DNA from 2 places in the Erythrobacter sp. JB2-19 genome. Region 2 is predicted to be linked to the other one. Evidence: predicted binding sites of a transcription regulator. Region 2 holds the regulator's gene; the other holds the start of a gene.
The links. The regulator LexA, encoded in region 2, represses DNA repair genes until DNA is damaged. The targets are predictions, from matches to a motif close to GTTCCNCNCTTGTTCT.

Region 1: the regulator LexA is predicted to act here: its motif matches at 5,071-5,086, upstream of AC0V6O_RS08830 (ATP-dependent helicase).

The regions. Positions count from the first base shown of each region.
Region 1 is NZ_CP200290.1:1,848,220-1,858,707, reverse strand. Features, by position in the region: gene AC0V6O_RS08850 (DEAD/DEAH box helicase) at 1-21, shown strand, start outside; gene AC0V6O_RS08845 (DUF7282 domain-containing protein) at 355-882, opposite strand; gene AC0V6O_RS08840 (hypothetical protein) at 962-1,957, opposite strand; gene AC0V6O_RS08835 (hypothetical protein) at 2,066-2,695, opposite strand; gene AC0V6O_RS08830 (ATP-dependent helicase) at 2,742-5,060, opposite strand; gene AC0V6O_RS08825 (hypothetical protein) at 5,402-5,758, shown strand; gene rsmD (16S rRNA (guanine(966)-N(2))-methyltransferase RsmD) at 5,795-6,382, opposite strand; gene AC0V6O_RS08815 (pseudouridine synthase) at 6,379-7,209, opposite strand; gene AC0V6O_RS08810 (DUF6445 family protein) at 7,285-7,986, opposite strand; gene AC0V6O_RS08805 (aromatic ring-hydroxylating oxygenase subunit alpha) at 7,997-9,181, opposite strand; gene AC0V6O_RS08800 (AmpG family muropeptide MFS transporter) at 9,282-10,488, shown strand, end outside.
Region 2 is NZ_CP200290.1:1,598,595-1,609,082, forward strand. Features, by position in the region: gene AC0V6O_RS07570 (peptidylprolyl isomerase) at 1-1,527, shown strand, start outside; gene trpE (anthranilate synthase component I) at 1,544-3,079, shown strand; gene AC0V6O_RS07580 (phosphodiester glycosidase family protein) at 3,076-3,924, shown strand; gene AC0V6O_RS07585 (hypothetical protein) at 3,938-4,480, shown strand; gene AC0V6O_RS07590 (anthranilate synthase component II) at 4,477-5,076, shown strand; gene trpD (anthranilate phosphoribosyltransferase) at 5,073-6,065, shown strand; gene trpC (indole-3-glycerol phosphate synthase TrpC) at 6,077-6,862, shown strand; gene moaC (cyclic pyranopterin monophosphate synthase MoaC) at 7,078-7,551, shown strand; partial or broken gene AC0V6O_RS07610 (molybdopterin molybdotransferase MoeA) at 7,608-8,425, shown strand; gene AC0V6O_RS07615 (hypothetical protein) at 8,492-8,749, shown strand; gene lexA (transcriptional repressor LexA) at 8,882-9,583, shown strand; gene AC0V6O_RS07625 (ComEC/Rec2 family competence protein) at 9,616-10,488, opposite strand, start outside.

The DNA.
Region 1 (10,488 bases), 250 kb from region 2:
GACATGGGCTTCAAGGATTGAGAAGCGCGGATTGCTCCGCACCCTTGTAGATTTTTTGAAAATTGGGTGGGGTTACCCATTTCCTCGGTGCAATTGGTTGGTATGAAGCCTTTGCGACCCGAGGTTCGAGCATCGAACCTGCACTACACGCCCCGCCGCGGAAACGCGCGCGGGGCTTTTTTGTGCTCGAATGTTCAAGAATATTAAGTTGAGTAAGGTCGTCTTGGTCAAAGACCTCAAGCGAGCTCGTTTTAGGGGTTCACATTGCCGCGCTGAAGACGATGAACCAGCGCGAGCGAGCGAATGGAACGGTCCAAAGCCCGGCTTTCTCAATATGGGCTAAGGCTTTTCGGCCTAGGGCACCGCCACAGCGTGGGCGATCATGCGATTGCCCTCAAAGACGGCGCGGTCCTCAACATTGGTGTCGTCGACGAAAACGAAATCGAACACGCCGTCGGTGTTGCTGTCGCTGTGCAGCATCACGATATACATCGCGCCGCTTTCCGGTGTGGGATTGAGAGTGATCGTCACATCTTTGTTGGTACCGCTTTTGATGTGGGTGTAGCCCGCGACATAGTCGCCATTGGGCTTACCATCGATAAACGGATGCATGACCAGCCAGCCATCGCCGTCGATATGAACCTCTGAGAATGTCAGCGTTGTTCCATCACCGCGGCGCACCGCGCTGGTCCGATTGGTGATCCGCTGTTCGGTGTAGGGGCGTTGCTCCTCAGCTAGCTTTAAATCTTCGACTATGATCCAATTGGCTTCGCCATTGCCCAGCACGATGCCGCCGGGATTGGCCTGCTCCTGAGCGGTGGCCAGCGGCGCGGTAAGCGAGACGCCGATAAGAGCCGCGCCGCCAAGTACAGATTTAAGCATGATCATAATTTTCCCTATGTCGAAGGCCGTTGTCTGAAGTCTGGCACATTCTGAACCATAGAGGAAGTTGGAAGCGAACCTAGGCGCTCTTGGGTTCATGATCTTTCGCCAATTCGGCTAGGAACGCGGCGCTTTCATCCAATCGCAACGCCACGCCGGAAATTGCCTTGGTGCGGCCGAAAAGCGTTGGAACGCTGATCGGATGTTTCAGGCGCAGACTGCAATTGGGCGAGGACATAATTGCGAGGTTCAAGACCTCTTTGCTCTCCAACTCCTCGCTCGTGAAACTGGTATGAGTTGACTCGATCGAGCCGCGCGAAATCTCAAAATCATAGAGCATTCCGCTGCGCACCCGCACGCTGTCCTCCGTTAGCAATACGGGATTGATGCGGAAGCTTTTGAGCTGTGCCATCGTCCAGATCACGCCCCAAATGCTCAGTGCGAGCAGTACCCAAGCGACCGTTGGATTCCACAGCATCAGCAGGAAGTGAACTACACTGATCTCGATCAGTTGAAGCACCAGGAACGTGGCAATCATCGGTGTGAGGTAGGTGTGATAGGCAAATGCGCGCGCTCCGGCGGGCACATCGACAGGCGCGCCCCAGCGCAGCAGGCCGAGGCTCAGCATTTTTGATTCTGTCACCACCTGTTTGACCAATGGCTTTGGCAAGACGCGCTCAAAGCCGGCGATGATCGACCCGGTTTCGCGGTAGGCGGAGACAATGCGAAGCGCGCACATCACCAAATAGAGGGCGAGGGTAGCACTGGCGGCGATCAACACGTGCGAAAGCGCAAAGTACTCTGCGCGAACTGGTGCAGAGGCACCGATCAGAACGACAATGCTGGCTATGGATAGCGCACCGATCACCTGGAAGAACGCAGGCTTGTGATCGTCCGCCTTTGCTATCAGGGCGAGCAGCAGCGCATCGGCGACAATCCAGGCGAAAAGGATGGCGGCCCAGCCTGAATTTGCCTGTGCCCAAGGTGTGAAGGTGAGAAACCTGGCCAACGCGATAGCGGCCAAGGGAAGCAGCAGGGGCAGGCCCCTCGCTATTGGCTTAGGCAATGCTCGCATGATCGGCTCCTCCTGCTGTGTGTGCAGTGGATAATATAACGGCGAAGCGGTGCCAATGCGATTTCACGCATCGTGTGTTGCGAGAGCCTGGAGAATGCAGGTTCGACTTTACTCTTCCGGATCGGTCGATTGCTCAAGGCGGTGAGAAAGAAGGCCCAAGCACATGATCGGGCCTGTTCTTGCTTCCTGCGCGGGGTCGACAATCAAGCCCAACGAGCCGGCGGGTAATTCGCCTTCAAAGATGCGCTGTTCCTCAGCCTCTATTGGAGCAATTTTCGCTCCGCGGACATCGCACTGCTCTGCTATTTTCAGAAATGGTTCAAGATAATCTCGCGGACCTACGCCGATTACCATTGGCCCATCTTCCGGATCGACTGAGAGCTCGAAATGGTTCGCAGGGAGATCGCATGATGTCTCTTCCGAGTTGTCACCAGAATCGTTTTTCAACGAAGTTGCCACAGGTGTTAGTTCGTCCCAGAGATCGTCAGAAGACGCTGGCAAAGGCAACGAAAAGCTCGGGAGCAGCCTTACAACCGTCGTTTCGCCTGCACTTCCAGTGCACGAAATTTCCCACCCATTTTTTGTGGCGATGCTCTCAATGAGCTCAATTTGGGGTGGCATTCCGGATGCCAGAATCGGATGCCTTGAATCCACGCGTGTCATTAGCTCTGGACCGAGTTGAACAAAGGCAATTGCGCTGAGCCCAAAGAGGGCGAGGAGCCAAAATACAATTCTCATCGCTTTTGACTAACCCCCATTCTAATACGTCCGAAGATGAACCGGATCACCCAGCCAGTTTCACAAAGCTGTCGAGCACGCGTTTTGTGCCATACTCCTCGAACTCGATCTCCAGCTTGTTGCCTTCCTGATCGGTCACACAGCCGGTTCCGAATTTCTCGTGATGAACCATTGCGCCGATGGTGATGTCGCTGCGCGGTTTGGCGGCAAAACTGGCGGCGGAACGGGTGTTCTCGCGCATGCGCTTTGGCTTGGTATCATAACCAGAGGAAAGTGCGCGCTGCCATCCGGGGCCGCGATTTTCCGCCTTGCCCGGCTGCGTTTGTGCGACATGGGCGAACGGGTCGTCCTGCTCGCTCCAATTGGCCTGCCACAGGGATGCGCCGCCGGTCATGGTTGTTTCCTGATCGATGTGTTCGTCGGGCAATTCCTCAATAAAGCGCGAGGGGATCGAGCTGGTCCATTGGCCGTAAATCCGACGGTTGGCGGCGTGGAAGATGTGGCATTTGCGCCGGGCGCGGGTGATCGCGACGTAAGCGAGGCGGCGCTCCTCCTCCAGGCTGGCGAGGCCGCCTTCGTCGAGAGAGCGCTGTGATGGGAACACGCCTTCTTCCCAACCGACGCAGAACACATGGTCAAATTCCAGACCCTTGGCCCCGTGGATCGTCATGATCGTGATGGTCTCTTCATCATCGCTGCGATCATTGTCCATCACCAGGCTGACATGTTCCAGGAAATCGCCGAGCGTCTCGTACTCCTCCATCGCGCGAGCGAGCTCTGAGAGGTTTTCGAGCCTGCCAGCGGCCTCTGGACTGCGCTCGTTTTGCAGCATGTCGTTATAGCCGGTTTCATCGAGCACCAGCCGCAGTAGATCGGCCGGGGTCAGCTCATCCGCGCTTTCGCGCCAGCTGAGGAATTGCCGCATGAGCGCGCCAATGGTGTTTGCCGCGCGCGCGGGCAGCTCGTCACTGTCAGCCAGATCGAGCGAGGCAGCGGCCAGCGGCATGCCAGTGCGTCGCGCATGGCTGTGCATTTTCTCCAGTGTCTTTGCGCCAAGTCCGCGCTTTGGCTGGTTGTAAATCCGCTCAAAGGCGAGGTCGTCTTGCGGCTGAGCAATTACCCGGAGATAGGCGAGGGCGTCGCGAATTTCGGCCCGCTCATAAAAGCGGAAGCCGCCGATGATCCGGTAGTTGATGCCGATCTGGATGAAGCGGTCTTCAAACTCGCGGGTCTGATATTGCGCGCGCACCAAAATGGCGACCCGGTCGAGCGGTGCGCCTTCGCCCTCCAGACGTTCGATCTCTTCGCCGACCCGGCGGGCTTCCTCTGGCGCATCCCAAACGCCCACGACTTTCACTTTGTCGCCTGCGTTCACCTCGGTCCAAAGCGTCTTTTCGTGTCGTTCGCTATTGGCGCGGATCAGGCCAGAGGCCGCGCCAAGAATATGTGGGGTGGAGCGATAGTTCTGCTCCAGCCGGACCACATGCGCGCCGGGGAAATCCTTTTCAAAGCGCAGGATGTTGGCAACTTCCGCCCCGCGCCATGAATAGATCGACTGGTCATCATCGCCGACGACACAGATGTTCTTATGCTCCTGAGCCAGCAGGCGCAGCCACAGATATTGGACGGCGTTGGTGTCCTGATATTCGTCAACAAGGATATATTTCCAGCGCTGCTGATAGTCGGCCAGCACATCATGATGCTTGCGGAAGATATTGAGGATATGCAGCAGCAGATCGCCAAAATCGCAGGCGTTGAGCGCGATCAGCCGATCCTGATAGGCGCGGTACATCGCTTGCCCCCGGCCATTGGCAAAGGCCTCGCTATCCCCGGCATCGAGATCGCCGGGGTTCAGCCCGCGGTTCTTCCAGCGGTCGATCAATCCCGCCAGCTGACGCGCAGGCCAGCGCTTCTCATCAATATCCTCGTCCCGGATCAGCTGCTTTAACAAGCGCAGCTGATCGTCGGTGTCGATGATGGTGTAATTGGATTGCAGGCCAACCAGCTCCGCATGACGGCGCAGCATCTTGGCGCAGATCGAATGGAACGTGCCGAGCCACGGCATACCTTCAACACTTTCGCCCAGATGGCGCGCAACCCGCTCCCGCATCTCGCGCGCGGCCTTATTGGTGAAGGTCACGCACAGGATTTGACTGGGGTAGGCGCGCCGGGTGGCGACCAGGTGCGCCAGCCGCGCGGTTAGCGCCGCTGTCTTGCCAGTGCCAGCCCCCGCCAGCATTAGCACTGGGCCCTCTGTCGTCAGCACAGCCTCACGCTGCGGCGCGTTCAATTGCGCGGCATAGGCCGGGATCGGTGCTCTGTCGGGCGGCGGAGCGTTGGCGGGTATGGCGTGGGGTTCTGTCATAACAATGCTGTGAACAAGTAGAGAACGTGATCGCGCCCCGCAAGCACGCATATTCGTTCATGCACGCCTCTTCTTGAGGGAAATGTGCAATCCAAGCGTACTATTTGCGAGCCATTCTCAACCCATCGCGCTTTCGCCACGCATGACGCTTAGCCGTGCGTTGGACGCGCTGCGTGCTCGGCCAAAGCCTTCGCATGGGACAAAACCATCGCCATAAGAATGGGGCTTGCTCAAGAGGGGAACTCGTACGGGCAAGCGGGTCGCGTTCGTTAGCGCTTGGGACAACTTTAATGGAGATTCCCATGCGTAAGTCTTTTTCACTTTTTGCCAGTGCCGGCCTGATGGCATTAGCAATTCCAATTGGTTCAACCGCGCTGGCTCAGGACGAAGCAGCGCCATCCACATCCACCGAATTGTCACCTGATCAAACGGCCGCTTATGACAGTTGGCCACCTGATCAGCAGGCCGCCTATGACACGTGGCCAATGGAGACGCGCGGATATTACTGGACACTCTCGCCTGATCGTCAGGAGCTGTTCTGGCGCCTGTCGGACGAGGATCGGGTGCTGATCACCTCCATGAGCGGACCGGACCGCGAATCGACATGGCAGGTGATTGAAGCGCGCGCATCAGGTGCAGCGGAGCCTGCACCGGCCTCCGAAGGTGAACCGGCAGACGCGCCGCCACCAGAAGGCTGAGAGTAAGGTGTGATCGGTCAAGTCCGGCCGATCATATCAATTGGAGCGAGCGGCGGGAGGTGCAGTGTCCTCTGCCTGAGGTGGATTTGCGCGAAACAGCACAAGTTTGCCTTTGCCGACCCGCCGTTCCGCTTCGATTTCCAATCCCTTGACCGAGACGTCTTCTTTGGCTGCCACTTCCAATGCGATCCAGGTGGCTGGGCCAATCCAATTGAGACGTTGAAACCGGTCCAGCGCGACCATTCCCGCGCCTGTAAAGTAGGGTGGGTCCATTAGAATCAAATCATACGATGCACGCGCCGGTCCCAGGCTCATGACAGAGCCGCCTTGCACATCGGCGCGGTCTCTCGCGCCCAGCGCCGCAATATTCGCGCGGAGCGTGTCGAGCGCTGCGCGATCTTGTTCTACAAATAGGCAATGCGCGGCCCCGCGAGAGAGCGCTTCGAGGCCCAAAGCGCCGGACCCGGCGAACAGATCTGCGACGCGTAGGTCTTCAAAGCTGCCCAGGCGACTGCCCAGCATACTGAACAACGTTTCGCGTGTCCGGTCAGCCGTTGGCCGGGTTGCATCGCCTTTAGGGGCGGTAACTTTGCGCCCGCGCCATTCGCCTGCAATGATCCTCATTGGCTCTGATTATCCTGCTTATTTTGCTTACGCGCCTGTTTCAGCGTGCTGACAAAACGGTCAAGATCGCCCTTGCGAATACGCACGGCCTGGCCGCGTCCCAAATCAGCCAGCTCAAACGGTCCGTAGGCGGTTCGGATCAGGCGGCTGACCTCCAGACCGAGATATTCCAGCACCCGGCGAACTTCGCGGTTCTTGCCTTCCGTAATGGTCATTTCGATCCATTGATTGCGGCCACCGCCTTTGCCGCCGTGTTCCTTGTTCGCATTGATTGATCCGTAACGCACACCATCGATCTCAATGCCTTCGGCCAGAGCTTCGAGCTGTTCCTGCGAGACGTCGCCGAATGCGCGCGCGCGGTAGGTGCGGGGTATGCCACTGGCGGGCAGCTCCATTTGGCGCTTCAGTCCGCCATCATTGGTGAGCAGCAGCAGCCCTTCGGTGTTCAGATCGAGCCTGCCGATTGGCATCAATCGCGGCGTACCCTTGGGCAGGGCATTGACCAGCGCATCATAAATCGTTGCTCGGCCAGTGAAATCACGCTCCGCCGTCAGCAGCCCGGTTGGCTTATGAAAGGCATAGAGCTGCGATGGTTCAATCGGGCCGACCGCTTTGCCATCGACGGCGACACCGCGCAGGTTGGTGAGGAAGGTAGCGGGCGTTTCCACCGGCTTGCCATTCAGTGTGATGCGGCGATCATCGATCATCCGTTCAATCTCGCGGCGGCTGGCAATGCCTGCGCGTGCGAGCAGCTTGGCGATGCGGTCGCCCTCTGGGCGGTCTGCCGACCTTGGCGTTTTGGGGGGCGTTTTGGGAGAGTTTGTCATGGCTGGCTCGCGCCTAGGCCGTCCGCGGGCATCGCGCAACAATCTCGCGAGGTGTTGGGCCCGCCTAAGGGACGCCTAAGCCGTGCCGATCAGGAACGCTGTAACGGTTAGGCGGCTGTCATCTGGCAGCGGCGACCCCGGAGAAAGTGCCTCGGGCGGGTGAGGAATATGGCCAGAGTGCAAGCGGCATCCGCGATAGAGGATCAATCGGTCAGGTTTCGCCTCAACTTCGCCAATCATCTCATAGCGGTCGCTATCGCCGTGGTGATAGCTTGCGGGCGGTGCGCCAAATTCCGCATCATCCTCGGCCAGGCCTTGTTTGTAAGCCTGCGCCCGCTCCGCCGACACGCTCTCAAAGCCAGTGCGCCTGTGGCGATAAAAACTGGTCCCGCCTTGGTCCGCCCCTTGAGTGTATTGCACCACGGCAACCAGATTGGCCTCTGTGCCGTCATAATGGGGGATACGTTGAGGCGGGGAGAGTTTGCTGGGCGGTGTCGTAACAATCGAAAAGGCGCAGCTTTCGATGGTGATTTGCTTGGTAAGGCCAAATTCGCGAGCGAGCGCTTCAGAGAGCACTTGCCCCTTGGAGCTTAGATAGTTCGGATCAAGCGGGCTGCGAATACCCGGATAGCCCTGAGCTGGCGCATAGCTGGCTCGGCGCCCGATAGTGATCAAGCGCTCCAGCTCTCCAGAGAAGCCATCAATGATCACGACTGGCTCGGCCTCTTTGCCAAAGCGGCGCACTTCATAGCTCTGCTGTGAATTGACGGTGTTCATAGAAAGGGCTTTACGCGCTCTCGGCCATGGCCGCTGCAATGGCCTCGTCAAAGCGGGCAATGCCGCCTTCCAGTGTGCCAAGGGTGAGGTGATCAATCGCGCCGCTTTCGAGGCCCTGTTGCCCCAATTCTGCTGCGCGGAAGTCTTCGCTGGCGAACACGCCGCCATCCAGCAGATCCCAACTACGCTCCCAATGGCTGCGCGCTTTGTCGGTCTGCGGTTCCTCCGGGATCAGCATGAAATCCTCAACCAGAGTGTGATTGTGAGCGCTGGGCATCAACACCATGACGTTCACATAATCGGGGCTGGGGACAATGACGGTCGCAGGCAGCAATTGATAGGCAAAGGTAACCACCTGACGCAGCTGCGCCATGTCCTCAAAGTCCAGGCCCTCCATCTCTTCCAGCCGCCCAACCGCAGAGCGTTGATGCGGGCCAACATTATCGCCGCTGGTCACCCCATCCTTAAAGAACGGGCCAATGGTGTTCGCGTGCAGGCGGGTGACATGATAGCTTTCGAGGAAGGCATCCATGATCAGCTTCCAATTACCCGCAACCGAATGAGTCTTGCGACGGAACAGATGGGCCTGATCCATGCCAAAGGCGGCAAAGTCTTCGCCCAATGTCTTCGCGTGGCTGAAGTCTGCTGCCGCCTCCGGAGCAAACCAGATCAGCCCGCCCGCCTCAAGGGAAGGAAGCTCAGCCAGCCCATGCGCGCTCTTATCGAGGCCGGGGAAAGTCTCTGCACGGGGCAGGGCGAGCAGCTCCCCATCCAGCCTGTATGTCCATGCGTGATAGGGGCACACCAGACGGCTGGTGCATTGCACTTCATCGCCCTCGACCAGCCGCGTGCCCCGGTGGCGGCAGACGTTTAGGAAGACATGCACCTTGCCGCTGCCATCGCGGGTAATCAGCAAAGGGCGGCCCGTGCCATCATGCGGCACAGACATTCCCGGCTCTGGCAACAAGGCGGAGGGCGCGAGGACTTGTGGGAGCCGGTCAAACAGTGCTGCTTTCTCTGCCGCGAAATGCGCAGGAGCTGTATAGAGGCTCGCAGGGAGCGTCTTGATCCCATCTTTTGGCCGCGTGCCGCCCGCCTTGATTTGCTCGGCCAGGGCCAATTGGCCAGCCGTTGGCCGCAGGATTTGGGCCGGACTACCTGCTAAAGGTGTTGATGGCGTTGTTGGCGCGTTCATCGAAGCGTTCCTATTCCTCTCATCCGCGGGTAGTGTCGCAGAAATCGGTCAAGATCGAAAGACCGGGATCGCAAGACTGGGATCGAAAGGACGTTCGAATATGTCAGAGGCAGCGGCCAAGGCGAGTAAACCGGGCTGGGCAGAGGTCTTTCGCGCGATGGGCCAGAAAAAGACCGGCTATATGGCGCTGTTCGGCTTTGCCAGTGGTCTGCCCTTTGCATTGTTCCTGGGCACTTTGTTCGCATGGCTGAGCGATGCTGAGGTTGATCTGGAGACGATGGGCGTCTTCTCACTCATTGGATTGGCCTATGCGTTCCAATTCCTGTGGTCGCCGCTGATCGACAAGGTGAACATTCCCGGTATGCGCCGCCTGGGCAAGCGTAAGCAGTGGATCGTGCCCTCGCAATTGCTGCTGGGTGTTATCCTTGTGTCACTCGCGCTCAGCAATCCCACCAACGAAAGCATCGGCTGGTTCAGCCTGCTCGCAGGGATTGGCGCTTTGGCCAGCGCGACGCAGGATATCGCGATCAACGCCTGGCGGATCGATGTCGCTGACGAGAAAGCGACGCTCGATATCCTCTCCACCGTCTATCAAATGGGATACCGGCTGGCCGCATTGGTTGGCGGGGCACTGGGCCTGATTGTTGCCGCGCGGATCGGCTGGCCTCAGACCTATTTGCTGATGGGAGCGATCCTGCTTGGAATTGGCTTTATCGGCCTGTTCGCACCTGACAGCGACAGCAAGAAACTGGCCGAGGGACAGCCTGCGATCGTCGATGAGCTGTTCGTGGGCCTGCGCAAACAAGGCGAGCTGGAGCCCGGCATTCGCGCGAAGGCGCTGCTGGTGGTTGGCGGCTTATGGGCGGGCGCAATCGGCGTCGTGCTCACCTTCATGTATATGTCTTTGTTCTACGCGCCAGAGGACCGCCCGAACCCGACGGAGTTCACTGTCAATTGGGGGCCATGGATTATTGTTGCGACCGTGGTGGTGCCTGCGTTGATCGCGGGTTGGCTGGCGAGCCAAAAGAAACAAGGCAATTATCTGCTCGCCGAAGATGCGCCCGCGCCGCAGGGCAGCGGTTTTGTAATGGATCACCTCTACCGTGCGCTCGTTTTGCCATTGGTTGAGTTTGTCGGGCGCATCGGTTGGTCGCTGGTGCTGATCCTCTCGCTCGTCCTGACCTACCGGATTTGCGACGCGATCTGGGGCAGCTTTGCCTATCCGTTCTATCTCGGAGAGCTGGAATACACCAAAGACGAAGTCGCCTTCGCCTCGAAGTTCTTCGGCGTCGGTGCAATTATCCTTG
Region 2 (10,488 bases):
GACGAATCTGTCTATCAGAATGCGCTCCGCTCTCAGAACCTGACTGACGCGGTATTGCGCCGCGATTTGGCAGATGGTCTGCTGGCACAGCAATTGCTGGTTCCATCGATCGGCACGCCGCAAATGCCAAGCAGCATTGCTCGCCGTTACACCGCATTGCTGCGTGAACGCCGCAAAGGCACCATCGCACTTATCCCCAGCACATCATTTGCGCCGGAAGGCGATCCAACCGACGCGCAGATTAGCGCATTTTTCGAAGAGAATCGGACGCGCTATATACAGCCTGAGCGCCGCACGGTCCGCTATGCGACCTTTAGCGAGGCCGATATCAATACACGGATCGAGCCGACAACGGCGGAGATTGCCGCACGTTATGAACGTGATGCCGATCAATATGCTGCGGTTGAGACGCGCACTATCAGCTCCTTCTTTGTGCCGACACAGGATGCGGCCAATGCGATTCGCGATGCTGTTCGCTCTGGGACTTCGTTAGAGGCGGCGGCGCGCAATGCCGGCTTTTCTGTCTCTGCCAGCGAAGGCCAGACCGAAAGCGCCCTTGCCTCTGCCACCAGCAGCGCAGTTGCCACAGCAGTCTTTGCGACCCCACGCGGGCAATTGGCAGAGCCAGCGCGCAGTTCGCTGGGTTGGTACGTCGCCCGCGTCGATGGTGTCACCAACACGCCGGCACGCAGTCTGGCCGATGCGACGCCAGAGATTACAGAGCGCCTGACGGTGGAAAAACGCGCCGCAGCCCTGTCTGATTTCAGTGCGCGGATCGAGGAACAGGTGGATGACGGCACATCGCTATCCAATGTGGCCGACGAATTTGGCCTGACATTACAAACCACCCCTGCCCTCACCGCCGATGGTCGCGTGTTTGGTAGCGAAGAAGGCGCGACCGCGCCGCCAGAGCTTCAGGCTGCGCTCGCCACTGCCTTCGATATGGAGGAAGGTGAACCGCAATTGGCCGAGGTTGTTCGCGGCCAAGTGTTCATTGTGTTTGAAGTGCCAGAGGTCACAGAAAGCTCCGTTGCGGCTCTTGCCGACATTCGCCAGCGCGTTGAGTTCGATTGGCGTTTGTTCGAAGGGCATAGCGCGGCGCAAGCTGCGGCGGACCGCATTCTAGAGCGGATGCGCGGCGAAGGCACTTTGGTCGAAGCGGTGAATGCGGAGGAAACCAGCCTGCCTCCGATCCAGACGATTGATCTTGGGCGCACTGAATTGCTGCAACAGCAGCAACGCCCTGCCCCACCGCTCGCCTTGCTGTTCAGCATGGCGGAAGGCACGACGAAACGCCTTGAAGGCGCGAATCGTCTTGGCTGGTTTGTGGTCGATCTGGAGGATATCAGCACCGACGAAGTGGCGGATGATGATCCCCTGCTGCAAGCGACCCTTACTCAGATGGGCCCGGCAATTTCGACCGAATATGCCGAGCAATTGACCGCAGCGATGCGTGAAGAGCTGGGCGTGGACCGCAACGAAGACGCGATCGAGGCGGTGCGCAAGCAGCTCGCCGGCGAAACCTAAGCGCGCCGCCATTGCTGTGAGTGGTGCCCCTGAAAATGCGAGGCTTGCGGCTGATTTGCTGCGGGCAGGAAAGCCTGCCTTGGTGTGGCGGCGGATTATCGCGGATAGCGATACGCCGGTCGGCGCGGCTCAGCGTCTGATAGAGCCGGGGCGCGGCGACTTCCTGCTCGAATCGGTTGAGGGCGGCGAGATTCGCGGGCGTTACAGCCTGCTGGGCCTCGATCCTGATCTGGTGTTTCGCGGCGATGGCAAGACGGCGGCGGTGAATCGCAAATGGCGCAGCGACCGCGAGGCGTTTGAGCCGTGCAGCGGCGATGCGATGACGGAGCTGCGCGCACTTGCGCAGGCTTGCCGGATTGATGTGCCAGAGGAATTGCCGCCTGCCCTGGCCTGTCTGGTCGGTTATTTCGGCTATGAAACGATTGGTTTGGTTGAGGCCTTGCCGCGCGCACCGGGCAGCGAGCTAGAACTGCCCGACATGTTGTTCGTGCGCCCGACTATCATTCTGGTGTTCGATAGCCTGAGCGACAGCCTCTATTGCGTTGCGCCGATCTGGCCCAAAGATGTGGGCGCGGATGATCCGGATGGCGCGATTGCGCGCGCTGGCGAGCGGATTGATGAGACCTTGAGCAAGCTTTCGCAGCGGCGCCCCGCCCCGGCTCGCATGAACGAGGCCGCCGTGCCTGAGCTCTCACCTGTGATGGCCGCGGCGGACTATAAAGCGATGGTTGCCCGGGCGAAGGACTACATCACAGCAGGCGATATTTTTCAGGTCGTGCTGGCTCAGCGATTCACCTGCCCGTTTGAACTGCCTCCGTTGGAGCTTTACCGCGCTCTGCGCCGGGTGAACCCCTCGCCGTTCCTATATTTCCTCGACCTGCCGGGCTTTGCCATTGTTGGCTCCAGCCCCGAAATCCTCGTGCGGGTGCGCGATGATGCGAGCGGCAAGAAAGAGGTCACCATTCGTCCAATCGCTGGCACCAGGCCGCGCGGCAAGGACGCTGCACAGGATAAGGCCAATGAGGCCAGCCTGCTGGTTGATCCGAAAGAACTGGCAGAGCATCTCATGCTGCTTGACCTGGGGCGCAATGATGTGGGCCGGGTGGCCGCGCGCGGCAGCGTGGAGGTGACCGATAGCTTCACGATTGAGCGCTACAGCCATGTGATGCACATTGTCAGCAATGTGGTTGGCGAGCTGGCGGACGATAAAGACGCGCTAGATGCGCTGTTCGCGGGCTTCCCAGCGGGCACGGTGTCCGGCGCGCCTAAAATCCGGGCATGCGAGATCATCGCGGAGCTGGAGCCGGAAACGCGCGGTGCCTATGCCGGAGCGGTAGGCTATTTCGCGCCCGATGGATCGGTCGATTCGTGCATTGTCTTGCGCACGGCCGTGGTGAAGGATGGAATGATGCATGTGCAGGCTGGCGCCGGGATCGTCGCCGATAGCGATCCGGACTATGAGCTCGCAGAATGCGGCGCGAAGGCGAGCGCTTTGATCGCCGCCGCGCGCGAAGCTGTGCGGGTCGCAGGCGAACCGGGGTTTGGCCAATGAAGCGTTTGCCCATCATCCTCGCCGCGATGTTTGCTATCGCCGCCTGTCAGGAACAGCCTGCAGGTGAACCTGTAACCAGGGCCGCGATAGGCGATCATTCCGATATGCCCGCCCCAGAAGTCGTGGAAGAGGCCGAAGAGGCTGTGCCTGAGTCGGAAGAGACCCCAGCGGTTGCCTCGGTCTGTAAATCCGCCACATTCGAGGGCGTGCGCCTGACCCATTGCGTTGCGGACCCGGCAAAGCACCGCATTCGCACCGCTCTCGGCCCCAGCGGCGGCGCGGCCTACGGCTCGCTTAGCGCCTTTGCCCGCAGCATTGATCACAGCACCGTCGCCTTTGCAGTGAACGGCGGGATGTACGGCGATAACGGCCAACCGATCGGCTATTACGTCCAAGGCGGCGACCGGATCAAAGAACTCAACCGCTCTGATGGCTCAGGCAATTTTCACCTGAAACCCAATGGCGTGTTCTACGGCACTGGTGGATCATGGCGTATCCGCACCTCTGACAGCTTCTTTTCAAACGTACGCGACCGCCCGCAGTTCGGGACGCAATCCGGCCCGATGCTGGTGATCGGCGGAAAGCTGCACCCGGAAATCGCGGAAAATGGCCCAAGCCGGGCGATCCGCAACGGGGTCGGCATTGATAAGGATGGCAAGGCGCATTTCGTGCGCTCAGAGGCGCCGCTCAGCTTTGGTCAACTCGCCCGGTTTTACCGTGATGAGCTAAACGTGCCTGATGCGCTTTATCTCGATGGTCAGGTCTCCTCCCTGTGGGATCCAGCGAGCGAGCGGCTCGACAGCCGCACCGGGCTTGGCCCGATCATCGCTGTTACGAATAGGTAAGTTTAGGGTTGGCATGTCCGATACAGTACCTCCTTACGCATTCGCATTTTATGAAACTGTTATAGATGAACATCTGTCGCTAGCGGTTTCGTCCTTTATGCAATTCAGTGAGTGCGTTTCAAATGAGGGTGAAGCTAAAGAGGCATCGGCATTCTTGAGCGCCGCGCTGATTAATTGCGCTGCCGTTGCAAGGTACTTTCAACCAAGCCGTTCATCTGCTTTTGCGAAAGGCAGGGGAGCCGCGTTGATGGCAAAATATGACATTGATCCTTCCTCGCCTCTATTGGATCGTGATCTGCGGAATTTCATTGAGCACCTCGACGAGAGAATCGATAAGTGGTTGAAATCAAATCCGGTCGGGCCAATCGTTCCTAGTCCGGTACTTGGTCACCACTCGTTGGTAGATGGCGGTTTTAGTCACGCATTTCGGATTATCGATGCAGAAAATGACATTTATGTCGGGCTTGGTGAGAAGTTTGAGTATGGAGGATTAGCTCGGGAGGCAGTCAGATTGTACCTTAGAAACGAACAAGGAACAGGCCAAAGCTTCACATGATACTCGTCATCGACAATTACGACAGCTTCACCTTCAATCTGGTCCATTACTTAATGGAGCTCGGCGCGGATGTGAGGGTGGAGCGCAACGACGCGATGAGCGCGCGTGAAGCGATCGCTACAAATGCCAGCGGCTTTCTGATTTCACCTGGACCGCGCACTCCGGATGAGGCGGGCATCAGCCTCGACCTTGTCGCTGCCTGTGCGGACGCTGAAAAGCCCTTGCTGGGCGTGTGCCTTGGCCACCAAAGCATCGGCCAGCATTTCGGCGGCAAAGTGGTGCGCGGCGGTTTGATGCACGGCAAAACCTCGCCCGTCACCCATGATGGGACCGGCGTGTTCGCTGGCCTGCCCTCACCGTTCAGCGCCACGCGCTATCACAGCCTTGTGGTCGAGCAGGAACCCTCTGGCCTGATCGCCAATGCGCATAGTGAGACCCCCGGCCTCGATGGCGCGGCGGTGATGGGCTTCCGCCATGAAAGCCTGCCGATCCATGGCGTTCAATTTCATCCTGAAAGCATTGCGACCGAGCATGGCCATGACCTGCTCGCCAATTTCATGACGCTTTGCGGACTGCCAACGAAGGAGCTCGCATGAAAACGCTACCGCTAGCCGTACCCCATATGAGCGAAGCCGAAGCCGAAGAGGTGTTCGGATGGATTCTGGACGGGGAAGCCAGCGAGGCTGAAATCGAGCGGTTCTTGCTCGCGATGACGGACCGTAGTGAAACCGCAGAAGAAATCGCAGGGGCTGCGCGGGCGCTAAGGGCGCGGCTGATCCCGGTTGATGGGCCTGATAATGCGATCGATGTCTGCGGGACCGGAGGTGATGGCCATCACACACTGAATGTGTCGACCGCCGTTGGCCTGGTGGTTGCGGCATGCGGTGTTCCGGTCGCGCGTCATGGCAATCGGGCGATATCATCTAAGGCCGGCGTTGCTGACACACTCGAAGTGCTCGGCCTTGATATGGAAGCAGCGGGCCGGACTGCGGAAAAAACCTTGGGCGAGATCGGTATTTGCTTCCTATTTGCGCCCAATCACCATCCGGCAATGGGGCGTATTCAACCCATCCGTAAGCGGCTTGCGCGGCGCACGATCTTTAACCTGATGGGGCCTTTATCCAATCCTGTAGGGGTCAATCGCCAGCTGATTGGCATTGCTCGGCCCGCCTATGTGCCAATCTACGCCGAAGCGAAATCGCGATTGGGCACGGAGCGAACCTTTATCGTTTCGGGCGATGAAGGACTCGACGAACTAAGTCTGGCAGGCGGCAACGAGCTGGCCGATGTAACGACCGACGATTTCGAAATGCGCCGTGTCGATGCAAGTTTGGCAGGCCTGCCAAACGCACCGGTGGAAGCCATCCGAGGAGGCGACCCAGCGCACAATGCAAAAGCTTTAGAGGCGTTGCTTGATGGCGCACCGAGTGCATATCGTGATGCGGTCGCGCTCAATGCGTCTGCGGCGCTGATTGTTGCTGGAGAAACCGAAAGCTGGGAGCACGGCGCGGCCATGGCGGCGGAAGCTTTGGACAGTGGTAAAGCGAAACAATTGCTTGCCCGCTGGATCGAATTGGCGAAGTAGGCTCCGGCACCATGAACAAACTCGAAGAAATTTGCGCCACAAAGCGCCGCGAAGTGAATGCGCGAAAAGCCGCCATTTCTCTTGCTGATCTGGAAAGCCGGGCAAGCGAACAAAGCCCGGTGCGCGGGTTTGAATCGGCATTGCGCCATGCGAGCAAATCCGGCTTTGGTCTGATCGCGGAGGTCAAAAAGGCCTCTCCCTCCAAGGGCGTTATCCGCGAGGATTTTCTCCCGGCGGACCATGCGCGCGACTATGAGATTGGCGGTGCGATTTGCTTATCAGTGCTCACCGATATGCCCTATTTTCAGGGACATGAGGATTTTCTGATTGAGGCGCGAAACGCCTGCAAACTGCCCGCGCTCCGGAAAGATTTTATGGTCGATCCATGGCAATGCGCCGAGGCCCGTTCCATCGGAGCAGATGCGATCCTGATCATTGTCGCGGCGCTAGAAGACGCTCAAATGCAGGAAATCGAGGCGGCAGCGCGTGAGCATGACATGGATGTGCTGGTCGAAGTGCACGATGAGGCAGAGATGGAACGCGCGCATTTGCTCAAATCGCTTTTGGTGGGCGTGAACAATCGAGATCTCAAGACTTTCACCACCGATCTGGCTTCAACAGAGCGGCTTGCTCCGCTCGCCCAGGAAGGCGCTTTGATCGTTGGCGAAAGCGGGATCAACAGCCATGAGGACTGCACCCGGCTCGCGCGTGCGGGCGTGCGCAATTTTCTGGTTGGGGAAAGCCTGATGCGGGCGGATGATGTGGCGGCGGCGACGCGGAAATTGCTCAACGGATAGGCGGCTTCTGTACAGGGCCTGTCCTACATCTCTCAAAGCTGGCAGAAGATAGGTATGGCTTTTTCGACGAAGTGCAGATCCGGCGCGGCTCAATCGTATCTATCGATAAATTCGATCAATAGCGGCGCCTGTGATCGATTGGTTTTAAACCCCTGGACTGTGTTCCAGGTGTTCCAAGCGTGCTCTACGCACGATGAAGCGAAGGGAGCGAAGCGATGAGCAAGCTGACCCATCTTGGCGAAGATGGTGCGGCCCGCATGGTTGACATCGGCGGCAAGGCCGCGAGCGAACGCGTCGCCATCGCCTCTGGCCGCATCGCGATGAACGCAGAGACGCTAGCCGCCGTGCGCGATGGCAACGCGCCCAAGGGCGATGTGCTGGGCACCGCACGGATTGCCGGGATCATGGCGGCGAAACGCACGGGCGATCTGATCCCTTTGTGCCATCCGCTGGCGCTGGACGCGGTGGAGCTCGACTTCACCTTCGAAGAAGACGCGATCCGGGCGACCGCTCGCGCCTCGCTTACCGGCAAAACCGGTGTTGAAATGGAGGCGATGGTCGCGGTGTCGACCGCGCTGCTCACGATCTACGACATGGCCAAGGCGGTCGATAAGGGCATGGTGATCGGCGAGGTGCGCCTGATCGAGAAACGTGGGGGCAAGAGCGGGCATTGGAAGGTTGAGCTTTGAGCGCGCTGCTGACCTTGGAAGACGCTCAGGCTCAGCTGCTGGAGCTCGCGCCGCAGATGGCAACGTGCGAGTTGCCTGCGGAGGAGGCGCTGGGACGCTACTTAGCGGAGGATCTCAACGCTCGGCGGACTCAGCCACCGGCCGATCTGTCGGCTATGGATGGCTATGCGATTGCTGGTGATGGCCCTTGGGAGCGTGTGGGAGAGAGCCGTGCAGGAGCGCCGTTCGCAGGTGCGCTCTCCAATGGCGAATGTGTGCGGATATCGACCGGGGCACATATGCCGGGGGCGCGGACCGCGTGCTGATCCAGGAAAATGCAGATGTGGACGGCGCGCTCGTGACCGCCAGCGAGACGCCCCCGCCCGGCAAGCATGTGCGGATGCAGGGCTTCGACTTTGCTGAAAGTGACACGGTCTTGAGGGCGGGAACCCGCATTGGGCCTGGACAACTCGCGCTCGCGCTATCGGCAGCCCACGGGCGGCTCAGCGTGCGCGAGGCCCCGCGTGTGGCCGTGCTCGACAGCGGGGATGAATTGGCCGCAGATCCAGAGCAATGCGGCGCTGACCAGATCCCTGCGAGCAATGGCGCGATGATCGCCAGCATGCTGCGCCCGCTGGGGTGTGATGTGGCGCGGATAGGCCCGGTGGCGGACAATCACAGCGCCTTGGCAAGCGCGCTGGCAAAGGCAGAGGATGCGGATATCCTCATCACCTCCGGCGGCGCATCGGTGGGTGACCATGACCTCATCCAGCCTGCACTGGAGGCGTGGGGCGCACAAATCGCGTTCTGGAAAGTCGCGATCAAGCCCGGCAAGCCGCTGATGGTAGCAACACGGGAACGCGCCGATGGCGCGCGGCAGGTGATCCTCGGCCTGCCGGGCAATCCCGTCTCCAGCTTCGTAACGTGCTTCCTGTTTGCGCTGCCTTTGGTGCGTGCGGCCATGGGCGCTGCTGCCCCCCTGCCCTCGGGGCTGACGCTGCCCCTAGGAGAGGACCTGCCAGCGATTGGCAAACGGCGGGAGTTCCTGCGCGCTGTGCACGATGGCTGTACGGTGCACCGGGCCGGCTCTCAAGACTCCAGCGCGCTCGCGGCCTTAGCGGCCGCGAATTGCCTTATCGTACGGCGGGAAGGCGCGGAAGCGGCGAGCGCAGGAGAGTTCGTGACCACATTAACCCTCGAGAATGGCGGCATTGCGTGACTCGCCGGCTTGACTCGGCAAACGAAGTTTCCTAATTGTTCCGTATTCGTTCACGTTATTGGTGCGCGAAATGGTCCCTCGCCACCCTAACCGGCGCTGGGGCGATCGACCTGTTTTAGGGAGACTATCGTAATGCTGACGGCAAAGCAGCACGAATTGATCCGCTTTATCCAAGAGCGGCTTGAAGAGACGGGAATTTCCCCCTCTTTTGAAGAAATGAAGGAAGCGCTCGATCTAAAGAGCAAGTCGGGTGTGCACCGGCTGATTTCGGCTTTGGAGGAGCGTGGTTTCATCCGGCGCCTGCCCAATCGGGCGCGCGCGTTGGAGGTCATTAAGCAGCCTGAGGATGCAACGCCTGCTCCGCGCGCTGCCGCTGCTGCGGCCAATGATGTGGTCTCTCGGGCGACATCCATGCCCAGCGCGAATGACACCAGTCCGGAGCCTGCGAATGACGTGATCGAGGTGCCATTGCATGGCCGGATTGCGGCAGGCGCTCCGATTGAGGCGTTGGAGGGGCAGAGTAGCCTGCCAGTGCCGGCGGCATTGCTGGGACCGGGTGAGCATTATGCGCTTGAGGTGTCTGGCGATTCGATGATCGAGGCTGGCATCTTCGACGGCGACTTTGCGCTGGTTAAGCGTACGGATGCGGCGCGGGATGGCGAAATCGTGGTGGCTCTCGTCCACGGCGAGGAAGCCACGCTCAAATACCTCCACCGCGACAGCGGAACCGTGCGACTTGATCCGGCTAATGCCGCCTATGATGCGCAGGTCTATCAACCGGGCGAAGTGCAGGTTCAGGGTAAGCTCGCGGGCCTTCTGCGGCGCTACCATTGAGTTTCATGTGAATAGGTGGCGCGGATGGCTGGCTAGTCGTCAGCTTTCCCGCGCCACCACCCATGCTGGCCCTGAGTGCTTGCGACACTGGTGATCCGCTCGGATGATAGGTCAAGCGCCAGCCCTCCGTGCTTTTGCAGAAACCCGCGATCGGCCTTGAGCCATTTGGGCTTACAAGACCACGGCAGATAGCGGTCAGCCACGACGATATCTGCTCTGGCGCAGGCTGCGGCCAGTGCGCGCTCCTCGATCAGCTCCCGATTACGCGCCATCAGTATGGTCCAGTCGCGGCCACCGCGTTCAATCTGGAGCAGGCAGAACTCGGTTGAACACCGCGCGCCGGGCCATTCTGCCATAGGGATCGGATCGGCAGACACGCTGGCGAGTTCGAGCAGGTTGTCGCGCGCATAGGACGACCGTGAATTGCGCAGCGACAACAGCGTGTCATCCATTGTTACACCGACATGGCGGCCATCACGCCCAATCAGGACATCAGGGATCGGCGTTACCATCAGCATTACCGAAGCCGCCGCAAGCGGCGCAAACCCGAGCAATCGCGCACGGCCATTCCATAGTGCAAGCCAAAGAGCACCAATCACAAACAGCGCGATGGTGAGTCTGCTCATCTGCGGCATCAGCTTAACCGAACCGGGCTGACTGGATGTCCAATGCGCAATCGCAAGCAGTAGTTCGAGCGAGCGTTCCACCAACCACCAAGCAGGCGCGCCAAGCCCGATCAGATCAAGGAACAAGGCGAAGGCGATGAGCGGCATGGAGATGAAGGTCACCAATGGGATTGCGATTACATTGGCAAAAGCGCCGTAGACCCCTGCCCTGTGGAAATGGAACAGGACGATCGGCATCAGCGCGATCTCGATTACCAGGCCGGTAATGAACAGCATGAT